Regions from separate parts of the Paenibacillus sp. J22R98 genome, predicted to be linked through region 2. Evidence: riboswitches for the same ligand, from Rfam matches in the RefSeq annotation. Region 2 holds a riboswitch; each other region holds the start of a gene.
The links. A riboswitch is a leader RNA that binds a small molecule or an ion and turns the genes downstream of it on or off. The one in region 2 is predicted to bind cyclic di-AMP.

Region 1: linked by a shared signal. The riboswitch ahead of AC50Y3_RS26440 (C40 family peptidase) and the one ahead of AC50Y3_RS28560 (resuscitation-promoting factor) in region 2 are both predicted to bind cyclic di-AMP.
Region 3: linked by a shared signal. The riboswitch ahead of AC50Y3_RS24390 (histidine kinase) and the one ahead of AC50Y3_RS28560 (resuscitation-promoting factor) in region 2 are both predicted to bind cyclic di-AMP.

The regions. Positions count from the first base shown of each region.
Region 1 is NZ_JBXENW010000012.1:35,292-37,558, reverse strand. It holds gene AC50Y3_RS26445 (hypothetical protein) at 44-463, shown strand; gene AC50Y3_RS26440 (C40 family peptidase) at 575-1,072, opposite strand; cyclic di-AMP (ydaO/yuaA leader) riboswitch at 1,077-1,236, opposite strand; gene AC50Y3_RS26435 (hypothetical protein) at 1,556-2,267, opposite strand, start outside.
Region 2 is NZ_JBXENW010000016.1:10,843-13,109, reverse strand. It holds gene AC50Y3_RS28560 (resuscitation-promoting factor) at 1-1,082, opposite strand, end outside; cyclic di-AMP (ydaO/yuaA leader) riboswitch at 1,305-1,588, opposite strand; gene AC50Y3_RS28555 (TatD family hydrolase) at 1,776-2,267, opposite strand, start outside.
Region 3 is NZ_JBXENW010000010.1:85,405-87,671, reverse strand. It holds gene AC50Y3_RS24395 (DUF445 domain-containing protein) at 1-661, shown strand, start outside; cyclic di-AMP (ydaO/yuaA leader) riboswitch at 863-1,015, shown strand; gene AC50Y3_RS24390 (histidine kinase) at 1,210-2,267, shown strand, end outside.

The DNA of each region.
Region 1 (2,267 bases), on a different contig from region 2:
TTACATAAACTTAAAAAAAGAACCCATACAGGAGGAATCCGGCATGGCAGGATGGCGGGACAGCTTAGAGAATCGGCGAGCAGAGTGGAAGAAGCTAGAGGTGGGGTTAACCGATACGTTGGCGGGACGGCGTGTGCTGCGGGTGACTGGGCCGAGAACGCCGCGTCTGACAACGCCGGTGACGAAGGCGGTTCGTCAAGAGGAGCTCAAGGCAGTAGCGGATACGTTCGATGCGGGGCTTGCTTGCTTCTGCCTCGGTGAGCTGCCGGCAGGTGAGCGTCAAAACTTTCTCGAAGCCTGGCATGAGCGGCTTGCCTCAGGCGCGATCGTCGTCATGGCCGATCGCCGGAGCGAGGGCTGTGCGACGCCAATCGAGCTGCATGATCTCTTTGCGCCGCTTGGCAGCAAGCTCGATATCCAGGTTGGCCGAACGTTCTGGTGGGTGCGCTACTTAAGGCGGTAATCCCGAATATCTTATAGTGAAACAAAAGAAGCCGCAGATGCTTGTCCCGAAGGACGAACAGCTGCGGCTTCTTTTGTGCTCACACAGGCACCTAGGCAGGTGCAATCAAACTTACTCGTCGTCGCCGCCATCTGCTTCGTCAGAAGGCTCGTTCGCGTATTTCTCATACGTTTCCGGGCTCATCACGCGACGTGCTGTAACGTACCGTTTGGAATAGTAGGAATCACTTAGTGCGCTGATGGTCACACCTTTGCTGCTGGAGGAATGTGCAAACTTGCCTTCTCCAACATAGACGCCAACATGCGAGATTCCTTTGCCTGTCGTATTAAAAAATACGAGGTCGCCGGCAATCAAATCCGCTTTCGCGATTTTCTTGCCCAGCTGTGCTTGCGAACGGGATGCATGCGGGATATCCACGCCGAGTTTATTAAACACGTACATGGTGAATCCGGAGCAGTCAAACCCTTTCGTTGTCGTGCCGGTGTACACATAAGGTGTACCGATCAGATCTGAGATGACCCCATCCATTTTGGATTGCGCGAAAACGCTTCCTGTTTGAAAAAGTAGAAGCATCGCCAGTCCGATCAAAAGTGCAGAAATCTTTTTCAAAACGGGAAACTCCTTCCAGTGCCTACGAGGTTAGCTGTGGGGTTCGGTTGAAGGCTCCCTATGATCACCTCTGGCATTCCGCGGCTCGCTTTGCGGATGTCGGGATCAATTCACCCAAGATGGTTCCCCCGTTTCCCGTGATGGGAATTCGGCAAAATTTTCATTTCTAGGCATAATTATTCGATCATTTTCTTCCTTCTCCTTCCTAGTTCACAACTTGTTCACAAATTAAAATTATTAGAATGCAACCTTTTACCTCTCATTTTCGTATAGCGGCCGCTGGTTTGAGCCGTTTTGGGTCTCGCTCACCACCGCGCTCACGCGCAGCCCATCCCTGCAAAGCATGTCTCATCTTGAATAAAGACGCATGTCAAAAAAACCCGCTCTGTCGAGGGGTTTGTCTTTTATATGCCAGTTATTAGTTGAAAAAGAGACCGTCCCACTGCCATTAACATGACATGGTGGGCGGCCTCTGCGCACGGATTAGACTTGTTTCGACTGCCAGGCGTCGTACTGGGCGGCTACCGTCCACACCTTCATGATGGTTCGGATTAACTGGTAGCCTTGATGCAGGATAAGTGCCAGCAAACCTGCCCAAAGCAGCGAGACGGAGGCAATGGTCATGCTAAGCACGGCTCCGATGGCCCACATGAGAAGGGAAATGCCGGCGAAAGGCAGGAAGTTCGCAATACATGTCCATAAGGACCGGAGGGTGCCGGTTCCGGCGACCGCTCCGAACTGCATGGAGAGGAAGAGCAGGTGGATCAGAACCGCCCAAGCGAGCCAAGCACCCGCCCACGGACCTGCATGCTGCGCAAACTCCAGCAGTGAATTGCTTGCCAGTAGTTTTGTTAAAGCCCGAGGCAGCAGCCAGATGGCCGGGAGGAGCGTGAGCGTCGTCTCCACCAAGTAGAGCAGCGCTACCGGTTTCCAAGCCGCTCGAATGCCTTTTAGAAATTTTGTTCCGTCCGCGTCCGTCACATGATGGAGAGAGTGGAACAGCCCTGCATTCAGGAAAGGGGTGATCACAATGCGCCCAGCCAGCAGCCCGCAGAAGAGCCAGATGTATGGGCGGATCAGATCGGTCTTGATGAGCTGGAACTGCGCCTCCGTCATGAAGAGCTGAACGGCCGTCCCGCTGCTGCCGATGCTGTCCGGGAACCTTTTTAGAAGCGGCACGGTAATGCCTTCGATG
Region 2 (2,267 bases):
TCGGCATACGACTCGCTGTCAAAATAAACATCAATCTTGTTGCCTTTGACTGCGCTGCCCGTATCCTCTGCACGGCGGAAACCGATCCCTTCGATATACACCCACCAGCCGATCGGAATGACTTTCGGATCGACCGCAATGGTACGGCCTTCCTGAACGCGTGATCCCGATGCGGTTATGCCGTACTGTGGATGGTTCTTTCCTTTACCTGTTGAAGCCAAGCCGGCTGAATAAGCCGTAAGGGTTACGTTCTTCAATACTTTCTTTGCACTGAATGTAACGCCCCGCTTCGTCATGGTAGATACACTCGGCGAATTCGCCCTTAGCATCGTTACCTTCGGCTCAGGCTTCTTCGTCCCGACTGACACGATCTGATCGACAGATGGTGACTTGGTCAACTTCTCGACCAGTGTCTGTGAGACTAGAACGCCGTCTTCGAAAGTCTTTTCATAACGCTTAACGACAGTGCCTTGTTTACCCGTTTGGACAAGCTGTTCTTTCCCTAGCGCAAGCTTGGGATTATCCTTCTTCACAATGGAGAAAGGAACGGGGTGGGTACTCTCCGAGATCTTCGTGTCAATCCGAGTGATCGAGATGATCATATTCGGTTTAAGTGTCGAGGATAATGAAGGTACTACCTTATCTTGACTGCGTATCGATATATGAGCCTGATCGATCGCCGCCTGTACGGTTCTTTCTGTCGTGTACAACGTTCTTGCTTTGCCGTCAGCTTTTACAATAAGAGGCACCGCTTGATCGATAACGATTCGGTCACCGTCTTTAATACCGCCATCCAGCGGCATCGACACTTTATCATAAGTGCCAACTGCAATAGCTTGTTCATCCAGTAGGCGTTGAAGGACCCATTGCTTCGTAGAGACAATGGTTTCTCGTCCATTCACTACTACGGACACGCGCTTGTCAGCCGTTCCGTACAACAACACCAGAAACATGAAAGTCATAGCGATTGAGATCATGGCGCTTAGTACAATTAAACGCACGTTCTCATGCTTCCATCGCAATGCGAAAGACATGCTGGATGATCGTTTCCCATGGGTGTCCTTAAGCTGGAGTGCTCCCATTTCTTCGGTCCTCCTTACATAGCCCCGCCGCCTTTGTTACGCATGATTACATAGACGCGACTATAGAGATTTTCTTTCCAATTTCCGCCCCGGACCACTTCCATAATACAGCTTTTGTCGTCAGTTTATGCTTCTTTCAAACAAAAAGAAGCCCGACGACAGAGGATCTGTTTCGTGGCTTCCCATTAGACAATGGTAGCATGGAGTTGCATTCACGAGGTTGATCTCTCTTATTGACGCTTGCGAGGTTAGCTGTCGGATTCGGACGTGAGAGTCGCCCTATTCGCTAATGGCACGATTAACATTGCTGCGCCGGTCGCAAAATTCACCCCAAGAAGAATTTCATGTCTATCACTGTCTGCCTTTGTACAAAACAGTGTCGCCCTTTAGTCGACGAACACGTTTTTAAGGAGAAGAAACGAACAAGCTGTTTCTTCTTGCTACAAACAGTTTCAACAATTGGTTCCCCCGCTCTCCGATCATCGGAGATTAAGCGTTTTATTGGAAAAGGAATACAAGTTTTGTTGCTCTGAAATGAATCATAACGTCTACCGCGCCACATTGTAAAGAACTGATTAATGACGATTTTAACGAATTTCAAGGAAAAATAGGCGAAAAGTAAGCAATTTCTTCAAAAAAAATCAGTTTTATCACGAGAATAGTCCCAAATCCTTGCTTTCAAAGCCGTTTTCATCAGATTCCAAAACATTTCATTGCATTTTCCGTGGTTATTTTGCCGACTTCCTCCACACTTTTACCTGTTATCTCCGAAATCGTGTTTGCTACAAGACGGACGAAAGAAGACTCATTTCGTTTCCCTCGATGGGGATGCGGTGCCAAATATGGAGCATCCGTTTCGATCAAAATCCGGTCCAAAGGCACTTGTGAAAGCACTTCCTTTGGCACCCTTGCATTGGTGAATGTAAGCGGTCCACCGAATGAAATATAGAAGTTCATATCGAGACATTGTTTCGCCGTTTCCCAGCTGCCGGAGAAGCAGTGCATGACGCCGCCAACGTCCTTGGCGCCCTCTTCTCGGAGCAAGGTAACGACATCCTCATGGGCATCACGGTTATGGATAACAATCGGCATCTTTTTCTGCTTAGCTAATTGGATTTGCTCGCGAAATACACGCTGCTGAACATCCTTAGGCGAGGTATCCCAGTGATAATCCAGTCCAATTTC
Region 3 (2,267 bases), on a different contig from region 2:
CGAGCTGGGCAATGCGGCGATGACGCTTGTAAAAGGGCTGAATTTAGGCGGCCTGATGCAGTTTGCGGTCAACGCGTTCATCGGGTATTTGGATGAGGATAAACTGGGCACGATGCTGCAATCCTTTATTTTGACGAAGATTCATGAGCTCAAGGTTCAGGGCACCAATCGGCGTGCTGTTATTATGAAGCATCTGCATCAAGGGCTCGAGATGTTGATTTCCCGTTTGGCCGAAACCGGACAGCTGAATGCGCTGCGCGATGAGCTGCTCGCTTCATTTGATCTCGAAAGCGAGATGACGCGCATGTTTGTATCCTTGCGGGAGAAGGGAATCACATTTCTCCATTCGGAGGATTTTGCAGCTAAGGTATGGCCGATGCTGGAGGGTCTTCTTGATCGCTTGGAAGCCAACCATGGACTGGTTCAGGATGCCGAACAATGGCTGAAAGGGCAGGTTGCCGGACTCATTGAACGGAATCACACGAAGATCGGCTCGTTCGTGAAGGAGAACCTCGATCGGCTCGACAATGATCAGCTGGTGGAGTTAATAGAAGATAAAGTTGGGCAGGACCTGCAATGGATTCGGGTCAATGGTGCCGTTTGCGGTTTCCTGATCGGTCTATTATTGCGGTTAATTGAGATGGGCTTCGGTTATAACTAAGGAGAAGAAGCGGGCAGTCCGTTCTATTTCGCCTTATTTGCGAGAAACGGCAAATTAGTGAGGTAGAGTGAGACTGCTTGCGATCGACTCCATTGTAAGCGTTATATTCGCGCCAGTTGGCTGGAAATGAGAACGAAACCGTTTGCGGCATTCCTTTACAAAAGACATGCGCAGGCGTAACATACGATTCATGCTTAATCTTCTGCTATAGCGCTGAATTTCTGATTAGAAATCGGGGGAACCACTCAACTGGGGTGAATCTTGAAGAACGGACCGCTCGGTCCATGCTTTAAGTAGGGCGACTCTCACGCCCGAATCCGTCAGCTAACCTCGAAAGCGTATACGAGAGGCAACGATTGTTCGTGCATATAGACACTTTGATGATAACTTGTGCCTAGAAGCCGCGAGAGGCGTTCCTCTGTGTTAAAGAGGCAATTCCTGCAGGCTTCTTTTTTGTGCTGTTTATTAGAATAAAGGTGGACACAAAGAAGAATAAGTTTGCGAAGATTATGTAAGTTTAAAGGTGTAGAAAGGAAGGCGAAGTTGTCATGGCTGGTTACCGCCGCAAAACCCCTGAAGAAATGCTCTTATCCATCTCCAAAATTCATCGCGGCCGTCTTAAAATTTATGTTGGTGCCGTGAGTGGCTCAGGCAAAACCTATCATATGCTGCGTGAAGGCCAAGCGCTTAAGCAGCAAGGCATTGAGGTTGTCATCTGCGCAGTATCGACGATGCGCCGGCCTGAAACGGTGGAGCAGCTTGCTGATTTGGAGCGGATCCCGAGCATTCATTGGTACAAGGGGGACGTGGAGAAGAAAGATCTTAATTTGGATGCGATTCTGGAACGGAATCCGGAGGTGCTGCTCGTAGACGGGCTGGCGCACGAGAACCGTCCGGAAGCGAAGTTCCCGACGCGTCTGGAGGACATCCAATTTCTTCTGAGTCACGGTATCAGTATCATCACAACCGTGAATGTATACGAACTCGAGGGGATAACCGAGCTTGCGCAGAAGCTGACAGGTATCTCGGCGGAATGTACAGTGTCTGCGGATCTGCTGGAATTGGCGGATGAGGTAAGGCTTATCGATGCATCGCCGGAAACGATTCTGTCACGCCTAAATGAAGGGCGTTTAAACAATATTAAAGATCCCGGGCTGCTCAAGCGCGGGAACCTTGGCAAGCTCAGAGAGATTGCCCTGCGGCTGATGGCCGAGGGCGTGAATGAGTCGCTGGAGAAATACCGCGAGGAGCAGGGCTTCATCGGTCCGTCCGGCGCTACGGAACGCATCTTGGTAGCGGCGCAGTATCACTGGAATGGCTCCATCTATATCCGGCGCGGTCAGCAAATTGCGAAGCGTCTTAGCGGCGACCTGGAGGTTGTCGTCTTCGTGGATTCGAGCCAGGAGCCTACGAAGGAACGGGATGACTTCAAGCGCTCCATTCTGAAGCTGACCGAGAAGGTGGATGCGGGCTTCAGAGAAATTACGGTGAGCAATCGAAGACAAATTCCGCGCGCGCTCATTAAATACGCGATGCTGATCAATGCAACCCGCATCGTCATGGGGCATTCCAAGCAGACGCGTGCACAGGAGATCGCACAAGGCTC